DNA from 3 places in the Nocardioides sp. GCM10023255 genome. Region 2 is predicted to be linked to each of the others. Evidence: predicted binding sites of a transcription regulator. Region 2 holds the regulator's gene; each other region holds the start of a gene.
What was found. Region 2 encodes LexA, which represses DNA repair genes until DNA is damaged. Its sites were predicted from a motif close to TCGAACANNTGTTCGA; they were not measured.
Positions count from the first base shown of each region.

Region 1: ACFO9I_RS09900 (HNH endonuclease signature motif containing protein) is a predicted target of LexA. The motif match lies at 2,622-2,637, and genes of this name have one in related genera.
Region 3: ACFO9I_RS21630 (alpha-ketoglutarate-dependent dioxygenase AlkB) is a predicted target of LexA. The motif match lies at 4,855-4,870, and genes of this name have one in related genera.

Region 1 covers NZ_JBHSHU010000005.1:168,022-174,886, reverse strand. The annotation lists gene ACFO9I_RS09915 (M20/M25/M40 family metallo-hydrolase) at 1-1,267, shown strand, start outside; gene ACFO9I_RS09910 (cupin domain-containing protein) at 1,274-1,648, opposite strand; gene ACFO9I_RS09905 (glycine cleavage system protein R) at 1,774-2,289, opposite strand; gene ACFO9I_RS09900 (HNH endonuclease signature motif containing protein) at 2,712-4,094, shown strand; gene ACFO9I_RS09895 (GNAT family N-acetyltransferase) at 4,412-5,005, opposite strand; gene ACFO9I_RS09890 (YjbQ family protein) at 5,043-5,447, opposite strand; gene ACFO9I_RS09885 (helix-turn-helix transcriptional regulator) at 5,475-6,140, opposite strand; gene folE (GTP cyclohydrolase I) at 6,221-6,865, shown strand; gene ACFO9I_RS09875 (NAD(P)/FAD-dependent oxidoreductase) at 6,862-6,865, shown strand, end outside.
Region 2 covers NZ_JBHSHU010000001.1:70,494-77,358, reverse strand. The annotation lists gene ACFO9I_RS00380 (alkaline phosphatase D family protein) at 1-607, opposite strand, end outside; gene ACFO9I_RS00375 (phosphatase PAP2 family protein) at 691-1,455, opposite strand; gene lexA (transcriptional repressor LexA) at 1,598-2,320, opposite strand; gene ACFO9I_RS00365 (GNAT family N-acetyltransferase) at 2,443-3,264, opposite strand; gene ACFO9I_RS00360 (SDR family NAD(P)-dependent oxidoreductase) at 3,324-4,121, shown strand; gene ACFO9I_RS00355 (hypothetical protein) at 4,538-4,879, shown strand; gene ACFO9I_RS00350 (hypothetical protein) at 5,239-5,619, shown strand; gene ACFO9I_RS00345 (LysM peptidoglycan-binding domain-containing protein) at 5,904-6,293, shown strand; gene ACFO9I_RS00340 (DUF3052 domain-containing protein) at 6,419-6,835, shown strand; gene ACFO9I_RS00335 (hypothetical protein) at 6,853-6,865, opposite strand, start outside.
Region 3 covers NZ_JBHSHU010000013.1:137,172-144,036, forward strand. The annotation lists gene ACFO9I_RS21605 (copper homeostasis protein CutC) at 1-164, opposite strand, end outside; gene ACFO9I_RS21610 (hypothetical protein) at 246-617, shown strand; gene ACFO9I_RS21615 (GntR family transcriptional regulator) at 650-1,336, opposite strand; gene ACFO9I_RS21620 (ABC transporter permease) at 1,443-3,977, opposite strand; gene ACFO9I_RS21625 (ABC transporter ATP-binding protein) at 3,979-4,755, opposite strand; gene ACFO9I_RS21630 (alpha-ketoglutarate-dependent dioxygenase AlkB) at 4,894-5,508, shown strand; gene mmuM (homocysteine S-methyltransferase) at 5,513-6,421, opposite strand; gene ACFO9I_RS21640 (SDR family oxidoreductase) at 6,461-6,865, opposite strand, start outside.

The sequences.
Region 1 (6,865 bases), on a different contig from region 2:
CGCGCCGGAGGCCGCGCTCGGCCGCAAGCCGGGCAACGAGACCGCGGCCGCGGCGTACCTGCGCGACTACCTGGCGGGGGCCGGTGTGGACTGCGAGCTGGTCGCGCGCGAGCCCGACCGGGCCAACCTGGTCGCGCGGATCCCGGGCACCGGCGAGGCCCCGTCGCTGGCGTTCGTCGGCCACACCGACGTGGTGCCGGCCGACCCGCGCGACTGGACCCACCCGCCGTTCGCCGCCGTCGTCGACGAGGGCGGCTGGCTGTGGGGGCGCGGGGCGATCGACATGAAGAACGAGGTCGCGGCACGCGCGGTGGCGATGGCCGAGCTGGCGCGCTCGGGCTTCCGGCCGCGCGGCGACCTGTGGCTGCTGGCCGTGGCCGACGAGGAGGACGGCACCGCCGACGTCGGGATGCGGTGGCTGCTCGAGTCCCGCCCGGACATCCGTCCCGACCTCGCGATCAACGAGGGCGGCGGCGAGCGGCTCCCGCTGCCCGACCGGCGCACCGTGCAGACGATCGGCATCGGCGAGAAGGGCACCTACCCGGTGCGGGTCGTCGCGGTCGGCGAGGCCGGCCACGCGTCCACACCCGACGTCGGCGACAACGCCGTCCCCCTCCTCGGCGAGCTGCTGCGGCGGGTCGGCCGCGGCATGCCCGTGCGGGTTCGGTCGGACCTCGTCGAGCGCACGCTGGAGCAACTGCTCGGCGAGCCGGTCACCGACCTCGACGACGCGATCGCCCGGGCGGCCGCGCTGCACCCCGTGCTGGCGCACGCGCTGCCCGCACTGGCGGGCACCACCATGGCGCCCACGCTGCTGGTGGGGTCGAGCAAGCGCAACGTGATGCCGGCCCGGGCGGCGGTGGAGCTGGACTGCCGGATCCTGCCCGGCACCACCGAAGCGGACGTCGAGGCCGCCGTCCGCGCCCGGCTCGGGTCCGACCTGCGCTACGAGCTGGAGTGGCCCGAGGAGCTCATCGCCGGCAGCGCCTCTCCCCCGGACTCCGACCTGTGGGCGGCGATCGCCTCGGTGCTGGCCGCGAGCGGCGACGACGCCGAGCCGGTGCCGATGCTGAGCACCGGCTTCACCGACTCGGTCTACCTGCGCGCGGCCGGCACCACCACGGCGTACGGCTTCAGCCCGTTCCGTGCCACCTCGGCCGAGGTCCTGGCGGCCGGCTTCCACAATGCCGACGAGCGGGTGCACATCGACGACCTGCTGCTGGCGGTCGGCTTCCACGTGGACCTGGCGCGGCGGGTGCTGGGCTGAGCCCCGTCACACGGTCGACGCCATGTTCTGGCTGACCACCCCCATCGTGCGTGCGAGCTCGTCGGTGGGGCTGAACTCGACCACCTCGGTGCCCGCGAAGAGCACCGGGGTGTGTCCCGGGCCCACGTAGTAGGCGTCGCCGGCCTCGAACGACTCGTCACCTCGGCTGGTGTGGAACGTCAACCGTCCCGTGACGACGTAGCCCCAGTGCGCACACTGGCACCGGTCGTCCGGCAGTCCCTTGAAGAACGGCGACAGGTCGACGTCGGCGGTGTACTTCTCGAAGGCGACCGTGAAACCGTCGTCCATGTTCTGGAAGTGACCTTCGTAGCCCTCGACCTCGATGCTCTCGGCGGCCGTTGCCTTCGATGCCCTGGACATCGCTTTCTCCATCTCTCCCCCGCGTGCTGTCGGGTCCCGAGAGGCGGACTACCCGTCAGCGTGCGCCCGCGCCCGGTGGCCGACAAGGGTCACCCGGCCCTGCCTGGTCGCACGGCGTCCGCCGGTCAGTCGTCGGAGAGGTTGATCTCCACCATGAGCTCGTCGGCGAGGCTTTCGAGCATCGAGCGCAGCACATCCGTGCTGGCCGTCGACGGCGCCGCGAGGACGGCGGTGGCCTCGAACAGCCTGCCCCCGGCCATCGGCGCGTCACGTACGTCGGTGCTGAGCTCTTCGATGCTGACGTGCTGGGCGGCCAGCGAGGCCGAGATCTCCGCGACGATGCCGGGACGGTCGGCCCCGAGCAGCTCGAGCTGCAGCCGCACCGAGTCCCGCTCGAGCGGCTCGTCGGTGCGCCGAACGGTGACCTGCAGGCCCTGCTCCCCGAGGGCCGTGAGGTCGGCGACCAGGTCCTCGCCGCGCTCGTCGGCGACCGACACCACCACGATGCCCGCGAACTTGCCCGCCAGGCGCGCCATCTCGCTGCGCTCCCAGCTGCCGCCGTGCGCGCTGATCGGCGCCGAGAGCTCCGACACGAGACCCGGGCGGTCATCGCCGATGACCGTGAGGATGAAGGTGGCCATTCCCGCAGGCTAGGGGAGGCTGGGCTGCGGCGTCTCGTGCCTGTGGGGTGGTTTCGGCTTCGGTTCTCGGCCGGCGGTCGGCTTCGACCCGGGACGATTGACGGCTGGCGTCGGGTTCGGGCTCCGGCTCGCTCCCGGCTCTCCGGCTGCTTCCGGTTGCGGTGATGGCTGGCTACGGGCGGCGTCCGCTGGGGTCGGCGCCGGCTCCCGGCTTTCGGTTGCGGTTTGGTCCCCAACCGCATCACTTTCGGCGATTTCGATGCGGTCTCTGACCAATCGACGCCAACTCGCGCAGACCCCGCCGCCGACCGCCGTCGGAGCCATCGAGAGTCTCGAAATTTTCTTCGAAAATCATCTCGCCAGACGAGATATCCACAGCTCAGGAGCCCGGGACTGTCGGTGCCCTCTGGTTGGGTCGGGACATGGAGCAGCAGCCCACCGACCCCACGACCACCCCCGCCGGGGTGGCCGTCGCCGCGGGTGCGCTGCTGGCCCGGCTGGGCGAGGTGCTCTGGGCGGCCAAGACCAGCGACGAACTGGTCGACGTGGTCGTCGCGCTGGAGCAGGTCCGCTGCCAGGTCGCCGCCCTCCAGGCGCCCGCGCTGGCCGAGATCGACGCCCGCGGGGCCGCCAGGACCGAGCTGGCGTGGGGCTCGACCGCGGAGTGGTTCACCCACCTCGCCGGCCTGCACCGCGCCGAGGGGCACCGCACCGTCCGCCAGGCCGCCGCCCTGCTGACCGACTACGCGACCACCCACGCTGCCCTGTCGCGTGGCGCGATCTCGCCGGAGCAGGCGGCGGTGATCGTGACCGCCGTCGACAGGCTGCCGCTCGACCCGGCGGTCCGCGCGGAGGGCGAGGCCGCCCTGCTGACCGAGGCAGGCCGGCTGAACGCCACCGACCTCACCCGCGCCGGACAGCACCTCGCCGCCGTGGTCGACCCCGAACGGGCCGAACGCAAGCTCGAGCAGGCCCTCGACCGGGAGGACCGCGCCGCGCACCACCACCGCTACCTCGCGATCACCGAGGACGGCGCCGGCGGCATCCGGCTCCGCGGCCGGGGCACCGTCGAGGACGCCGCCGTCATCAAGGCCGCCCTCCTCCCCCTCACCAAACCCGAGCCCGCACGCGCCGCCCTTGGTGCCGACGGGGATGAGGACTCGGGCTGTTTGGAGGCCAAGGACCCCAGGGATCACGGCGCCCGGCTGTGGGACGCGCTGGTCGACACCTGCCGGCACGCCCTGACCACCGACCTGCCACCCGACTGCCACGGCGCCACCCCCCAGATCACGGTCACGGTCAGCCTCGACACCCTCCGGGGTCAGATCGACTGGGCCACCCTCGGCGCCGATGGATCACACCCGGGATCGACGACCGTCGGCGGGGTGACCGACGAGGGACTTCAGCTCACCCCCGCCGTGGTCCGACGCCTGGCCTGCGACGCCGACCTCATCCCCATCGCCCTCGGCACCAAGGGCGAGGTCCTCGACGTCGGCAGAGCGCACCGCCTCGTCACCCCCGCCCTCTGGCGGGCCCTGGTCTGCCGAGACCGGCACTGCGCCTTTCCCGGCTGCACCCGACCCCCGGTCATGGGCCACGCCCACCACATCACCCCCTGGGCCGACGGCGGCCACACCAGCCTGACCAACCTGGTCCTGCTGTGCGGCCACCACCACCGCGTCCTCCACCACACCCCCTGGCAGGTCCGGATCCGCAGGAGCGACGGCCGACCCGAGTTCCTGCCACCGCCCAGACCGGACCACCCGCCCGATCAGTGGATCCGAAGCAGGCCCAGACGCGAGTGAGGGAGACGCCTCGAGAGCCGGGCACGGCCAGGAATCGACAACACCCATCAGCAGAGCAGGGCGAAGGACGAGGAAGGCGGGCCGAGCGGGCCCGCAGCGGCGGGCCGCGCGCGAGGAGCGTAAAGGCGAGCGAAGGCGCCGCCAGCGGACCCCGAACCGAAGCAGGGGCGTGCGGCGCCGTAGCGAAGCAAGCGACGGCGCACGGTCCGCGGCGGAGGGCACGCACCAGCCAGCACCGAGCCACAGCCGGATGAGAAGCCCGGCCACCGCCGGAAGGGCCACCGCCGGCGCGAGGCAACAGCCGAGAAACCGACCAGTCACCCGAGAAGTGCTTCGACCTCACCCAGCTCCGGATCCCGAAGCCCCACGCAGTCGTACGCCCAGAACGGCTCGCAGTACACGAGCGGCCCCGTCATCCACGGCTCGTGCAGGGGCAGCACCACGACCTGGAACGCCGGATCCGGAATGCGCGGCGACGGGCGGGTGAAGCCGTGCGCGCTGCCTCGCACGAAGCCGCGAGCGCCGTAGTAGGAGGGCGAGCCCTCCAGGAACAGCGCCGGGCAACCGAGGTCCTCAGCAGCCGAGACCGCCGCCTCGACGAGGACGGTGCCGATTCCGTTGCGCTGGTGCGCCGGGTCGACCGAGAGTGGGCTCAGCACCAGCACGTCGACCAGAGCCTCGCGCGCGTCCACCCAGGAGTGGTTGAGCTGGACGTGCCCCACCACCTGCCCGTCGAGCTCTGCGACGAGGCCAGCGCGCACCTTGCCGGAGTCCTCCAGCGCGGACACCAGCCGGGCGACGCGCGGGCCCTCGTCGGTGCCGAACGCCGAGGCGACGAGGGACAGGACGGCATCCCGGTCGCCCGGGCGGGCGGCACGGACGGACACTGCGTCGGGGCGGGACTGGTTCACGTCGGGGCGCACACCTTCGGTCGGAAGCGGAGTCGGGCTAGCCGGCGAGGAAGCTGAGCCGCACCTCGCGCTCGGTGTTGTCGACGTTGAGGTCGACCAGGCAGACGCTCTGCCAGGTGCCGAGGGCCAGACGCCCGCCCAGCACCGGGATGGTGGCGTACGGCGGCACGAGCGCCGGCATCACGTGCGAGCGACCGTGGCCGGGGCTGCCGTGCCGGTGGCGCCAGCGGTCGTCGGCGGGGAGCAGGTCGTCGAGCGCGGAGAGCAGGTCGTCGTCGCTGCCCGCGCCGGTCTCGATGATCGCGATCCCGGCGGTGGCGTGCGGCACGAACACGTGCAGCAGCCCGTCGCCGCGACCGTCGGCGAAGCCGGCGCAGTCGGCGGTGATGTCGAGCACCGTCTCCCGGCCGCCCGTGCGATAGCTGCGAGTCTCGGAGTCCACGGGCCGATCGTGCCACGCCCGACACGCTCAGCCCGCTGCGACCACCACGCAGCAGCGGTCCTCACCCGGGTCCAGCCGGGCCTCGACCTCCCGGCAGCCGAGGCCCTCGACGACCCCGCCGACGAAGCCGAGGTTGACCCCGCACACCAGCTCGGTGTGTGCGCGGGCCAGGGCGTCGAAGGGGCAGTTGCGCAGGCACAGCTCGACGCCGCACACCGACGGCTCGAACCCTTCTACTGCCAGGGCGTCCGCCGTGCGGTCGAGCTCGTCGGCCTCGGCGCCGTCGTACGCCGCACCGACCGCGTGCCCGTGGGACCGCGCCTCGTGCTCCAGTGCCTCGGCCATCGGCTCTCCCCCGAGGCTGCGCTCCGCGGCGGCGGCCAGGATCGAGCCGACCAGGTCGTAGTTGCGGCGCGGCAGGGAGACCGCGACCTCACGCGCGGCTCGCCGGTAGAGCTTGGCGGGGCGCCCCGCGCCGGGGCCGCTGCGCCCGGTGAGCCGGCGGTACTCGACGTCCAGCAGCCCCTCCGCGACGAGCCGGTCGAGGTGGAATCGCGCCGAGTGGCTCGCGACGCCCGCGCCCGCGGCGGCGTCCTCGCGGCTCACCCCGCCGCGCCGCTCCACCACCAGGTCGTAGAGCCGTCGCCGCACCGGGTCCGCCAGGGCCGCGATCGCCTCGATCTCGTCGCTCATGCCGCCTCCGGGTCTTGACGCTGCCTGCACCGCTCTCTAACGTGCAGTTTATTCGCTTTTAGAAGGCAGGGGCAACCGGCATGACCCACATGGCACCGTCCGCGGCCCGCACCGCCGACACCGTCGACCGTTCCCGATGGCGCCAACGGGTGGCTCAGGTGGCGCCGAAGGTGGACCTCGAGGCAGCCGAGGCGGCTGCCACCGCGATGCTCACCGCGCTCGGCCTGCCGGTCGGGAGCGCTGACATGGTGGAGACGCCGCGACGGCTGGTCACGGCGTACGCCGAGATGCTCACCGTGCCCGAGTTCGACCTGACCACCTTCGAGAACAGCGCCGGCTACGACGAGCTGGTGCTCGTCCAGGACATCCCGGTCCGCTCCCTGTGCGAGCACCACCTGCTCCCGTTCGTCGGCGTCGCGCACGTCGGCTACCTGCCCGACGACCGGATCCTCGGGCTGTCGAAGCTCGCGCGCCTCGTGGAGTTCTTCGCCCGCAGGGCCCAGACGCAGGAGCGGCTGACCACCCAGGTCGCCGACCACCTGCTCGAGCGACTCTCCCCTGTCGGCGTGGGCGTGGTGATCGAGGCCGAGCACTCGTGCATGTCGCTGCGGGGTGCGCGTGCCCAGGGCGCGCGTACGGTGACCTCGACGCTGCGAGGCGCCCTGCGCGACGACCCGTCCAGCCGCGCCGAGTTCCTGGCACTGACCCGAGGAGGCACCCGATGA
Region 2 (6,865 bases):
GGTGCACCACCGCGTGCAGGTCGTCGCGGGCGGCGAGGCCGCGGTAGGCGCTGAACCAACCGGCCTGGAGGTTCGCGCAGGAGACGACGCCGAAGCGGAGGTGGTCGGGGGTGGCGTCGTGGGCGGGGGCGGTGCGGGTGCGCCCGACACGGCTGGTGCGTCCGTCCCAGCGGAAGCGGTAGTGGTACCACCGGGCGGGCTGGAGCCCCTTCACGTCCACCTTGACGGTGTGGTCGCGCTCCGGGCCGGTGCCGAAGCTGCCGCTGCGCACCACGTGGCGGAACTGCGCGTCGGTCGCCACCTCCCACTCCACGCGCACGCGCGGCCCCTTCCCGGAGCCGGGGGTGCTGGCCGGGGTGGGGGTGACCCGGGTCCAGATGACCACCGCGGTCGGCAGGGGGTCGCCGGACGCGACGCCGTGCCGGAACGCGCCACCGCCGTCACGGGCCGCCGCGGCCGCGGCCGGGGTCGACGTCACGCCCGGTGCGAGGCCGGCGAGGACGCCGCCGGCCGCGCCGGTCGCGAGGAGGGTACGTCGCGGCAACGGCCGGGCTCGCAGGGGCTCGGCTCGCAGGGGCCGGGGGGTGGCGGCGCGTGGGGTGCTCACGCGTCCTCAACGGGCGGGACCGGGCAGGGGTGACGGGGCGCGGGGTGTGAGCACCGTCAGTTCACCCGGGCGTCGCCCGGGGGTCAGTCGGCTGTGGCCGCGGCGGAGCCCTGGGCGGTCGTCAGGCTGTCGAGCTCGCGGTCGAGCTCGTCGTCGTCGACCGGGGCGGGCATGCCCTCGGCGGCCAGCCACCCGGCGACCACGACGAGCCAGCCGACGACCACGTCGATCACCCAGTGGTTGCCGGTGCCGACGATGACGACGGCGGTACCGGCGGCGTACAGCCACCCGAGCACGCGCAGCCAGTGCCAGCGGGCGTGCCGCTGCAGCGCGATCGCGACCCACAGCGCCCAGCCGGCGTGCAGCGAGGGGAAGGCGGCCAGCTCGTTGGTGAGCCCGCCGAGGCCGCGCGGGGCCGACGCGTCGGCGCTCCACCAGCCGTCGGCGGCGTGCAGGCTGAGCACGTCGACGTAGCCCTGGATGAACCGAGGCGGGGCGGTCGGCATCAGCAGGTAGGCAACCAGGCCGATGATGGTGCCGATCGCGAGCGCCCGACGGGCCGGGATGTAGCAGCGCGAGCCGAGCCGGTAGAGCCAGAGCAGCACGGCGGCGGTGACGACGTAGTGGAGCGTGGCGTACCAGTAGCTGGCGATCAGCCCGATGACGTCGTTGTCGGTGAAGAGGTGGTTGAGCGGCACCTCCCAGTGGATCCCGAGGTGCCGCTCGATGTGGAGCAGGTCGTGGGCGCGGGCCAGGGCGGGGCCCATGGCGGCGTCCGCGAAGAGGCGCGAGAGGCTGTAGGCGACCCACAGGGTCAGGACCAGCGCCAGCTCGAGGACACCGCGCACGAGACGTGGGTATCGCTTACGGATACCCACGATCGCGGGAATGCTCGGGATGCTCACGGGTCCACTTTCAGGTCAGGCAGGGCACACTGCCATCAAGTATGCCCCTGACCGCCCCCTGATTCCCGTCATTATTACCTCGGGGTCACATCCGCCGCAGGACCGCGGTCACCTTCCCGAGGATGGTCGCGTGGGTGCCGTCGATCGGCTCGTAGGCGTCGTTGTGGGGGAGCAGCCAGACGTGGCCGTCCTTGCGCTGGAACGTCTTGACCGTCGCCTCGCCGTCGATCATCGCCGCCACGATCTCGCCGTTCTGCGCGGTCTGCTCCTGACGGATGACGACGTAGTCGCCGTTGCAGATGGCGGCATCGATCATCGAGTCGCCAGAGACCTCGAGCAGGAACAGCTGGCCGTCGCCGACGAGCTGCTTGGGCAGCGGGAAGACGTCCTCGATCCGCTCCTCGGCGAGGATCGGGCCACCGGCCGCGATCCGGCCGAGCACGGGGACGTACTGCGCCGCGGGCACGGCGTCGCCCACGCCGGTCTCGTCGTACATCGTCTCGTCGGCCGCCGAGATGGACCGGCGGGCGGCCATCACCTCGGGCAGGAACACCTCGATCGCGCGGGGCCGGTTGGGGTCGCGCTTGAGGAAGCCCTTCTCCTCGAGCACCTTGAGCTGGTGGGCGACGCTGGAGGAGCTGGTCAGGCCGACCGCGTCACCGATCTCGCGCATGCTCGGCGGGTAGCCGCGCTTCTCGATGGAGTTCCTGATCGTGGTCAGGACGCGCTGCTGGCGCGGGGTGAGGCCGGTGGCGTCCGGCGGGCCGTCGGGAAGCTGGGTGACCTTGTCGGACTTCTTCGTGGCCATGCGGCTGCCTCCAGGCTCTGCGGCGGACGCTCCGGGGCGCCCCGGGCGAGTGGGGACCACGCTAGCCAAAACGGCTGGGTGATTCAAACATCTGTTCGAAGGCGTGTCGCGGGTCGGGCGGGTCACGATCCGGCGGGGATCCACACGTACTGCGGCATGGTGCACACCTCGACGTAGCCGAGCCGCTCGTAGACCGGGCGACCCATGCGGCTCGCGACCAGGATCGACTCGTCGCACCCGCGCGCCCGCCCCGCGCGCAGCAGAGCGGCCGTGACGGCGTACCCCACGCCGCGCCTGCGGGCGTGCGCGAGCGTCGCGACGTTGTAGATGCCCGCGGTGCGTCCGGTGATCCACACCGAGCCGCAGCCGACCGGCTCGCCGTCGAGGCTCGCCACGGCGTGCACCAGGCAGGCCGGGTCGAAGACGGTCATCCAGTCCCGCAGCGGTGCAGCGAGGGAGCCGGGGATCTCGAAGACCTCGCACATGAGTCGCGCGACGTCGCGGTCTGATGCCTCGGTGCCGAGCGCGATCTCGAGCCCGGGCACCGCGCGCGCCTCGGGGTCATCGAGGTCGGCGGGGTCATCGGGGTCGGCGGGCTCGTCCGCGGTGATCGCGACGTGCATGCCCGGGCTGTCCTCGCGCTGGGCGCCGATCCCGGTGAGGGCGCGGTCCAGCGCCTCGGACCAGGTCGAAGGTCCGCACCACCACAGGAACGGGAGCCCGGCCTCGACGAACGGGGCCACCGTGTCCTCGACGCGTGCCCGCTCGGTCCCGGGCGTGAAGCGGGCGCCGACGACGTCGTTGAAGAGCGGGTGCGGCAGTCCGCTGCGGAAGCTCGTGACGTCGGGGTGGGTGCCGGTCGTGACCAGGGGGGAGGTCGCCAGGACGCGGTGGAACTCCGCGAGGTTCCTCTCGACGGCGTCGGCGCGCGGGTCGGTGGTCACCGTCGGAACGTACGACGCGACGGGCCGTCGCCGCATGACGCATCTGGTTGACTCCGGCCATGTCCTTTGCCTCGAGCTGTGTCGTCACCGGTGGTGCCCGCGGGATCGGGCGGGGGATCGCCGAGCAGATGGTGGCCCGCGGCCACGCCGTCGTCGTCACCGACGTGGACGGGCCGGCCGCCGAGCGGACGGCCACCGAGATCGGTGCCGTGCGCGGCCTCGCGCTCGACGTCCGCGACCCGGCGGCCCATGCTGCGGCGGCCGCCGAGGCCACGCGCCACGGCGCGCTCACCGCGTGGTTCAACAACGCCGGCGTCGGTGACGACGGCACGCTCTCCTCGCTGTCCGAGGAGGCGGTGCGCCGGCTGGTCGAGGTGAACGTCCTCGGCACGCTGTGGGGGATGCGCGCCGCGCTCGATGCCTTCGGTCCCCGCGGAGGGGACATCGTGAACACGGCGTCGCTGTCGGGGTTCGGGCCGGTGCCGGGCTACAGCGTGTACGCCGCCACGAAGGCCGCGATCGTCTCGATCTCGATGTCGTGCGACGTGGAGACACCCCGGGGCGTGCGCGTGCACGCGCTCTGCCCGGACGGGGTGCAGACGGCGATGCTGGACGGCCAGGACCCGGACGGGATCGGGGCGGCGCTGGTGCATTCCGGCGGGCGGATCCTCAGCGTCGACGAGGTCGCCTCGGCCGCTGTCTCGCTGATCGGCACCTCCCGGGTCGTGCGCTCGGTGCCGGGCTGGCGCGGAGGCGTCGTCCGGGCCTCGGCGCTCGCGCCCTCGGTCGCCGCGCGCGGGCTCGGGCTGTTCGTCGCCCAGGGCCGGCGGGCGATGAAGCGGTCCGCCTCCTCCTGACCCGTCCCGCCAGCAGGGCAGTTCGCGCTCCTCTCCTCTGCTCCCACGCTCGGGCACGTCCGACCGCCCGCGAACTGCCCGGCGCTGGGGTCTCCGGCCGTCCTCCACAGGCCGGTGACCTGCGGGTTCCCCGCTCGTTGAACCTCCACTAGCGTGCTTTCCGGCGCCCGGTTGACGGGGTTTTCGGGTGCTGGTTCTCGGGGAAGGATCTGCGCGTGCATCGCTCTCGGACGGCGTTCGCTCTCGGACTCGCGGCTGCCCTGTTGCTGGGTGGGTGCTCGGATGATCCTGAGCCGAAGATGGCTCCTGCTCCGTCGGGGTCGGCCTCAGTGAGGGAGTCGCCCTCGCCGTCGACCGGTCCGGCGCAAACGAGCAGGGGCCAGCAGGAACAGTTCCTTCGTGAGTACTTCGCTGCTATGTCGGATTCGCTCTCATCCGGCGAGACATCGGAGTTTCTTGCCGGCTCCTCGAAGCAGTGCCACAACTGCAAGATCCTTGCCGCAAACGTCGAGGCCGCCTATCGAAATGGTGGCTACATCAAGGGCGGCCGCTGGACCGTCCAGTCGGTTGCTTTCACTCGAAAAGCACCACTCGGGATGATCTGGAAGGTCGACCTCTCTACGGCGCGCGAGCGTTGGTACGACTCGAAGGATCAGCTCGTGAAGGTTGTGAGCGCAGATGTGCTGCGTGTTGGACTGGCGTTGATCCCGCGCGACGGCGACTGGCAGGTGCGAGAGCTCAGGCTGGAGGAGTCGTGAAGCGCTTCGTCGTCTTCGCAGCGTCGGCGTTGCTCGTCGGGGGGCTGCCAGGTCATGCGGTTGCTGACCACGACCACTCGTCGTCGCATGTCACGACCACGTCGGGCGGAATCTGGACCGGCGTCACGATTCACCACCCCGCTCAACCTGGTCAGGGGACTTTGGGAGAAGGCGACCCTAATCAGTCGTCCCCACAGCCAATCGTCTTTGTAGGACCCGACCTGCAGGACGAGTTCTGTGCGGGCGTCAACTGGACGGAAGGATGTGTCCCCGACCCGGCCGCTCCGGCTGAACCGGATGTGACGCCCGGCGTAGTCGCTGAGGCGTTCCGGAATCTGCAACTGCCCAGGTCAGAGCTCATGGTCCAGCCCCCAGGTGGCGAGACACTGGTCAACTTCGAGACCAACTTCTACACCGAGCAGCAGCCGTTCACGCGCACTGTGCGACTGCTGGGGCAGCGGGTGGATCTGAAGATCTGGCCGAGCCAGTTCCGGTGGGTGTTCGGTGACGGCGACGAGCTCGCGAGCGAGAGCGCGGGGGCGCCGTACCCGCACCTGGAGATCACCCACGACTACCGGGCCAAGGGTGGGGTGAGCCCGCGGGTGGACACGACGTACGCCGCCGAGTTCCGGGTCAACGGGGGGCCGTGGCGCGACGTCGACGGGACGGTCACGATCCCGGGCGCGCCGGAGCGGCTGAGGGTGCGGACCGCGACTCCGGTGCTGGTCGGGTATCGCTGATCGTGGAGTGACCGTCGTACCCGGTACGACAGGGACTCCACGCCGGCCCGAGCGCCAACGCTGCCGTTCGAATGTGTTCGAACAAATGTTCGTGACGGGTCTTGTGTCGTTCGAACACGTGCTCTAGCCTCGTACACATGTTCGATCGAACGCCTGATCGACTCGGTGGAAGCCGGATGGTCCAGACCAGTCCCACGCGGACTGTCGGTGGCCCCCGTTAGACATCGGTTCGACAGCAGATCGACGACGACCGAGGCTGGCCGCCACTTCCCCAGGAGGTCCCGATGAGCACGATGACCGCGAGCACCACCTTCCGCCCGACCGTGGTGCGCACGCCCGCCACCCGGACGACGCGCACGGCCCCGGCCCGCGCCGGCGGACAGGTCCGGCTCACCCGTCGCGGCCGGCTCGTCGTCTTCGCTCTCGCGCTGCTCGTGGTGCTCGGGCTCGGGCTGTTCTGGGCGGCCGGCTCGGTTGCGACCGAGCGGCCCGGCACCCCCGAGCCCACCCGCGTGGTGATGGTCGGCTCCGGCGAGACGCTTTGGGGCATCGCCGCCGACATCGCCGACGACGGCGACGTCCGCGGCATGGTGGAGCGCATCGAGCGGCTCAACGCCCTCGACTCCGCGATGGTGCAGGCCGGGCAGCGCCTGCGGGTGCCGGCGGGGGACTGACCCGCCGACCGACAAGACTTCGCCAGCCGACTCGACCCCGGCTGGCGAGCCGGGGAAGACGAGGGGTGGAGCCTGGGGAGGCTCCGCCCCTCGCGGCATTTCCGCGACGTCGCTAGCGTCGCGCCATGGCCGGCTACTCGGGCACCCCGCTGGTGCGCAAGCTCGGCATCAAGGACGACCACGTCCTGTTCCTCGACGGCGCCCCGGACGACCTGGACCTCGGTGAGGCCGCGGCGCACGTCGTACGCCGCCTGCCGCGGCAGGCCGACGTCACCCTCACGTTCCACACAAAGCGCGCAGGGCTGGCGGAACGGCTCCCGGTCCTGTTCGAGCGCACGGCTCGCGACGGCATGGTCTGGGTCTGCTGGCCCAAGAAGGCCGCGCAGAGGACGAGGCGCAACCCGGACGGCCTCGACTCCGACCTCGACGAGAACATCGTGCGCGCGCTCGGCCTCGAGCTGGGGTTCGTCGACGTCAAGGTCGCCGCGATCGACGAGACCTGGTCGGGGCTGAAGTTCGTCCGACGCCTGGTGGACCGCTGACGGTCCGACCGGGGAAGTCAGCGCGCGGCT
Region 3 (6,865 bases), on a different contig from region 2:
GGGAGCTCCGTCTCCCGGCACACCGACGACACGACGCCCGGCTCCGGGGAGAGCGCCACGTCGGGACCGCGTGCCGCGAGGTGCAGGCGGTCGGCGCCGCCCTCCTCCGCGCCCGGCACGTCACGCGGATGGAGCACCGACACCTCGAGCAGCCCCTCGCCCATGCTCCGACTCTAGGCCGCGGCACGACGGTTCACGCGACGCCGCACCCGGACCCGTGCGGCCCGTCAGGGCCGGAGGGCATGATGGAGGTCGTGGACAACGCCCTGCTCTTCGAAGCCCGGGCCCGGGTCCTCGCCGACCTCGTGGCCCGCGACCATGCGACCGCAGCCGCGGTGTCGGCCCTCGAGGACGCGGTCTCCAACCGCAGGTGGTGGGCCGAGCAGTGGCCCGAGGGCGAGGTGTACGTCGCGGGGCTGGTCGCCCAGGACGTGCAGGACGCGCTCTTCGAGTCCGTCGGACGCTGGCCGCTGTGCCGCACCTGCGACGACAGTGCCCCGGTGCACGCGCTGCACATCCAGCCCGACCTCGGCGGGCCGGACCCGGTGTGGGTGTGCGAGGAGTCGGGACAGGCGGTCGCCGAGCTGGGCCGGCTGGCCGATTATGGCTCCGCCTAGGGCACGTCCGCCCAGGGGCACGTCCGGGGCCCTCAGCCCTCCTGGCCGAGCTGGACCCACATGGTGAAGCGGTCCGAGCGGTAGACCGACCGGGACACCTCGACGACCTTCTCGTCGGCCACCGCACGCCGCGAGTGCCGCAGCACCGCCGAGCCGGGCTGCGTCTCGAGCAGGCCGGCCTCCTCCTCCGAGGCGAGGTCGGCGGTGATGGAGTCCTCCGCCCAGGTGGGCCGCAGGCCGCGGGACTCGAGCGCGTCGTACAGGCTGGTGGGCATACCGCTCTGCAGGAAGCCGGGGATCAGGATCTCGTTGAGGTAGGCGTCCTCGAGGCACATCGGCACGCCGTCGGCGCGGCGCAGCCGGCGCCAGTGGATGACCGCGTCGCCCTCGGTGAGGTTCAGTGCACGGGCCACGCCGGGACCGGCCTGCTCACGACGGGCGAGCAGGGTCTGCGACTCCGGCAGCAGGCCGCGACGGTTCATCTCCTCGGTGTAGGAGGTCAACCGGCTGGCGACCCGGCGCGGACGTGCCACGAAGGTCCCGCGCCCGGGGATGCGCTCGAGCAGGCCCTCGACGACCAGGGCGTCCATCGCCTGCCGGACGGTCATCCGGGCGACGCCGAAGCGGTGCACGAGCTCACGCTCGGAGGGCGCGGGTGAGCCGGGGGCGGCGCCGGCGACCAGGGAGCGGACGTACTCCCGCACCTGGACGTGCTTCAACGCGCGCCCCTCTGTTACCAGCAACTCCTCCACGGGGGCAACTGTAGGGCGACGGACACGCCGCCGTCCCGGGTTCGAGTCAGACGGGACTGCGACCACCTCCTCATCATTCGGTCGCGATCGCGCGCAGCACGTCGAGCCGCGCGGCACGGCGAGCGGGGAACACGGCGGCGAGGACCCCGATGACCAGCGCCAGGACGAGGAACAGCCCGAGCTGTCCGTAGGGGATGCTGATGGCCTCCAGGCCCTGGTCCTTCAGGGCGTACATCAGCGCGACCCCGAACCCGATCCCGAGCACCACCCCGAGCACCGCGCCGAGCACCGAGATCACGATCGACTCCAGCGTGATCATCCAGCGCAGCTGGCGCCGGCTGACGCCGATGGCGCGCAGCAGCCCCACCTCGTGGGTGCGCTCGATGACCGAGAGGGCCAGCGTGTTGACGATGCCCAGCACCGCGATGACGAGGGCGAGGCCGAGCAGCGCGTAGATCATCTGCACGAGCTGGTCGATGGGGCCGCGCTGCTCCTCGGCGAAGCCGGCCTCGTCCTTCACCGTCACGATCGGCAGCTGCTCGACGACCGTGTCGAGGCGGGCCTGCACGCCGGTGGCACCGGGGTCGGTGAAGATGATCAGCGCGTTGTCGCGCTCGGGGATGCCCGAGGCGGCCAGCGTCTCGAGCGTCGTGAGCACGGGGAAGAACACCACCGGATTGTCGTCATAGATTCCCGCGACCCGCCAGACCTTCTTCCCGGTCGGCATCTGGATGGTCAGCGAGTCGCCCACCGCCAGGTCGTGGTCGGAGGCCCACGAGTCCTCGAGGAAGACGGTCCCGTCGGCCAGGTCGGACGCCCGCCCCGACGTCATCGAGAGCCCCAGGGCGCGGGTGTCGGCGGGGTCGGTGGCCGCGACGCCCTGGTCGCCTCCGTCGAAGGTGCCGAAGCCGTAGCGCTCCCGCACCACGTTGGTGACGCCGTCGACCTTCTCCATCCGGTCGGCGATGCCGGCGGGGAACGCGCCGCCGAAGACGTTGCTGACGATGTAGTCGCCCACGAAGTTCTCGGCCACCGACTTGTCGACCGACGCCTTCGCGGAGTCGCCGACGATGGCCATCGTGCAGGCGAGGGTCAGCCCGATCATCAGGGCGGAGGCGGTGGCGGTCGTGCGCCGCGGGTTGCGCAGGGAGTTCTGGCCGGCGAGGTTGCCGATGCTGCCGAAGAGGCGGGCGTACGACGACCGCGCGGCCAGCAGGAACGGCTTGCTGATCACGGGGCTCGCCGACGAGACGCCGAGCAGCACGGCCAGCACACCCGCCCCCACGACCCACCCGGCGTGCGGGACGCCGGCGAACAGCCCGAGCCCCAGCGCGACCAGGCCCGCGCCGATCATGGCGGCGCCGAGCACCAGCCGGCGGTGCAGCGAGCTCTCCGGGAGCGCCACGTCGTCGCGCAGCGCCTGCACGGGCGCGATCCGGCTGGTGCGCCGCGCGGGCAGCCAGGCGGCCGCCATGGTGACCAGCACGCCCACGACGTACGCCGCCAGCACCGTCCTCGGCTCGAAGATCAGCGCCTGCCCGGACAGGTCCAGCCCGAACCGCGCGAACAGCGCGCGGATGCCCATCGCCAGCACCACGCCCAGTCCGAGGCCCGCGGTCGAGCCCAGCAGCCCGAGCACGAACGCCTCGAGCAGCACCGAGCCGGTGACCTGTCTCGTGGAGGCGCCCAGCGCGCGCAGCAGGGCCAGCTCGCGGCTGCGCTGCGCCACCAGGATCGAGAAGGTGTTGACGATCAGGAACGCGCCGACCACCAGGGCGATGCCGGCGAAGATGAGCAGGAAGGTCGTGATGAACGAGACCGCCTGGAGCAGGTCGGAGGCGCTCTCGTCGGCGGCGGTGTCGCCGGTGACGACCTCGTAGCGGTCGGGCAGCGCGGCGTCGACCCGGTCGCGCAGCTGCTCCTGCGACACCCCGTCGTCGGCGGTGACCCACACGTCGTTGAAGGCGTCCTCGCCGTCGAGGAACAGCCGCTGCGCGGTCGGGGTGTCGAACAGCGCGAGGGTCGCGCCGTTCAGGGACCCGCCGTCGGGGAAGCCGGTCAGGCCCACCAGCTCGGGGTCCAGCATGAGCTGGTCGGCGGTGATCATCCGGACCCGGTCGCCGACCCGGTAGCCGCCCGCCTCGGCGGTCTTCTCGTCGAGCACCACCTGGTCGCGACCGTGCGGCTCGTGGCCGCTGGTGATCGCGAGGCCCTTCAGCCCGTGCCCGGCGGGCGCGCCGGTCCAGTTGCCGCCCAGCGCCGGCGGCCCGAAGCCGCCGACGACCTTGTTGTCGGTGCCGACCACGAACGCGCCGACCGAGCTCACGTTGCCGTCCACGCGCGCGGCGCCTGGCACGGACCGGAGCTCGTCGAGGACCGGCGCCGGGATGGTCTGGGTGGACGGCTCCCCGTTGACGGTGGTGCCCCCGACCGGCCGGACCACGACGTCACCGACGGTCGAGGCGAACAGGGCCGTGAAGCTGCGGTTGAGAGTGTCGGAGAAGACCAGCGAGCCGACCACGAACGCGACGCCGAGGACGATCGCGAACGTGCTCATGATCAGGCGCAGCTTGCGCCCGAGCAGGCTCTTGAGGGCAGCGCGGACCACGTCAGGCGCCCGGTCCCGACGCCGACATGCGGGTCATGGTCTCGAGCACCTGGTCGCGGCTCGGATCGCGCAGCTCGTCGACCACCCGGCCGTCGGCCAGGAACACGACGCGGTCGGTGTAGGCCGCGGCCACCGGGTCGTGGGTCACCATCACCACGGTCTGCCCGAACTCGTCGACGCTGCGGCGCAGCAGCTCGAGCACCTCGGCACCCGAGCGGGAGTCGAGGTTGCCGGTCGGCTCGTCGGCGAAGACGATGCGCGGCCGGCTCACCAGCGCCCGGGCCACCGCGACCCGCTGCTGCTGGCCGCCGGAGAGCTCGTTCGGCTTGTGCCGGAGCCGGTCACCGAGCCGCACGGTCGCGATCACCGTGTCGAACCACGCGGCGTCGGCGTGTCGCCCGGCGATGGCCAGGGGCAGCCGGATGTTCTCCTCCGCGGTCAGGGTCGGCACCAGGTTGAAGGACTGGAACACGAAGCCGATCTCGTCGCGGCGCAGCCGGGTGAGCGCCTTGTCCTTGAGCCCGGTGATGTCCTGGCCACCGATCAGCACCTGGCCCGAGTCTGGCCGGTCGAGGGCGGCGCAGCAGTGCATCAACGTGGACTTGCCCGAGCCGCTGGGCCCCATCACCGCGGTGAACTCGCCCGTCGCGAGGTCGAGCGAGACGTCGTCGAGCGCGGTCACGAGCGCCGCCCCCTCGCCGTACGTCTTGGTCAGGTGGCTCACCCGGGCCGCGGGCAGTGCGGTCCCGGCGGCGTCGACCGGAGCTGTCTGCGTCATGGGTCCACGATCCCGCGTCGGGCAAGTCCCGGCCACGGGTTTGCGACCCTTGCGTCCCGGAGCCGACCCTGACCACACCCCGAGACCACCGGCGGTTCGTCGAACACCTGTTCGACGGACCGCGCTAGCATCGGGGGCATGGACTTCCAGGGAACCCTCTTCGAGGCACCCCTCTCCGGGGTGGTCTCCTTCGACGCGCTGGAGCGCACGCGGCTGGCGCGGGGCGCCTGGATCGACGTGCACCGGGCCTGGCTCCCCCGGGCCGACGACGTGTTCACCACCCTCGTGTCCGACGTGCCGTGGCGTGCCGAGAAGCGCGAGATGTACGAACGGGTGGTCGACGTGCCCCGCCTCCTGCACACGTACGCCGTGGGCGAGGACCTGCCGCACCCGGTGCTCACCGAGGCCCGCGACGCCCTGTCCGAGCACTACCTGCCCGAGCTCGGGGAGCCGTTCGTGACCGCCGGGTGCTGCTACTACCGCGACGGCCGCGACAGCGTCGCCTGGCACGGCGACACCATCGGCCGGGGCCGGACCCAGGACACCATGGTCGCGATCGTCTCGGTCGGCGACCCGCGCCGGCTGGCGCTGCGACCCCGGGGCGGCGGCGAGTCGATCTCGGTCGAGATGGGCCACGGCGACCTGGTCGTGATGGGCGGCTCCTGCCAGCGCACCTGGGAGCACGCGGTCCCCAAGGTCGCCCACTCCGGGCCGCGGATCTCGGTGCAGTTCCGCCCGCTGAACGTGTTCTGACTGCTCAGCTGCCGGGTGAGCGGCCCACGCGGGCGGCGAGGTCGGCGATGTCCCCCGGGCCGGTGCCGCAGCAGCCACCCACGAACCGGGCGCCCGCCGCCACCCAGGTGTCGACGAGACCGAGGTCCAGCGCGTCGCCGTAGGCCCACTGCTTGCTGAGGGGGTCCCAGCTGCCGCCGCGGTTGGGGTAGGCCACCGCCGGGAGACCGGTGGCGGCCACCGCCGCGCGCACGGCGCCCAGCACGTCGGCCTGCTCGGAGCAGTTGACCCCGGCGGCGACGACCGAGCGGCTGCCGGCGAGGACGGCGTACGCGTCGGCCAGCGGCTGGCCGGCGTTCGTGGTGTCGCCCCGCACGGAGTAGCTGAACCAGGCGGGGACGCCCAGGTCCTCCAGCAGCGGCACCAGGACCTCGGCCTCCGCGGAGTCGGGGACGGTCTCGACGGCCAGGAGGTCCGGACCGGCCGCGGCGAGCAGCTCGAGGCGGGGCGCGTGGAACTCGCGCAGCCGCGCCCCGGTCACGCCGTACCTCCCCCGGTACTCCGACCCGTCGGCCAGGAACGCGCCGTACGGTCCCACCGAGGCGGCGACCAGCAGCCCCGGGTGCGAGTCCGCCAGCTCGTCGCGGACCTCCCGCGCGATCGTCACGCTGGAGGTGATCAGGCGCCGCGCCTCCTCGGGGTCGTGCCCGGCGGCGACCATCCCCTCGACGCTGGCCTGGTAGCTCGCGGTCGTCACGACCCGCGCCCCGGCCAGGTAGTAGGCACGGTGGGCCTGCGCGATCCGCTCCGGCTCCTCGCCCAGGAGGCGCGCCGTCCACAGCGCCCCGCCGAGGTCGGCGCCCTGCTCCTCCAGGGCGGTCGAGAGCCCACCGTCGAGCACGACGGGACCGTCGGTGGCGTCCAGGTCGATCACGCCCCCATCCTCTCGCGTGTCGGCACCCGCGGTGCCGCCTCAGACCATGGCGCGGGACGGGACGTCGCGGTGGTGGCGCACGAAGTCGACGATCCGGGACGCGTACGACGAGAACGGCGGGCATGCGATGCCGCTCCCGGCCAGGTCCGCCTGCGTGTGCGCGGACAGGTAGTCGGTCGGGTGGACGAAGTAGTCCAGCAGCTCGGCCGGCAGGCCGAGCAGCCGGGACAGCCCGGGGACCCGGTCGACCGCGGACCGGGTGAGCCGCTCGGGCAGCGGGACCCGCACGATCCGCCGGTCGGTGGCGGCCGCCAGCGCGTCGTACCACTCGTCGACGGTGAGCGGGTGCGGGTCGGCCAGCTGGTAGGTGCGCCCCCGGGACTGGGGCAGCCCGGACAGGTGGGCCAGCGCCTCGACCACGAAGTCGCTGGGGACCACGTTGGC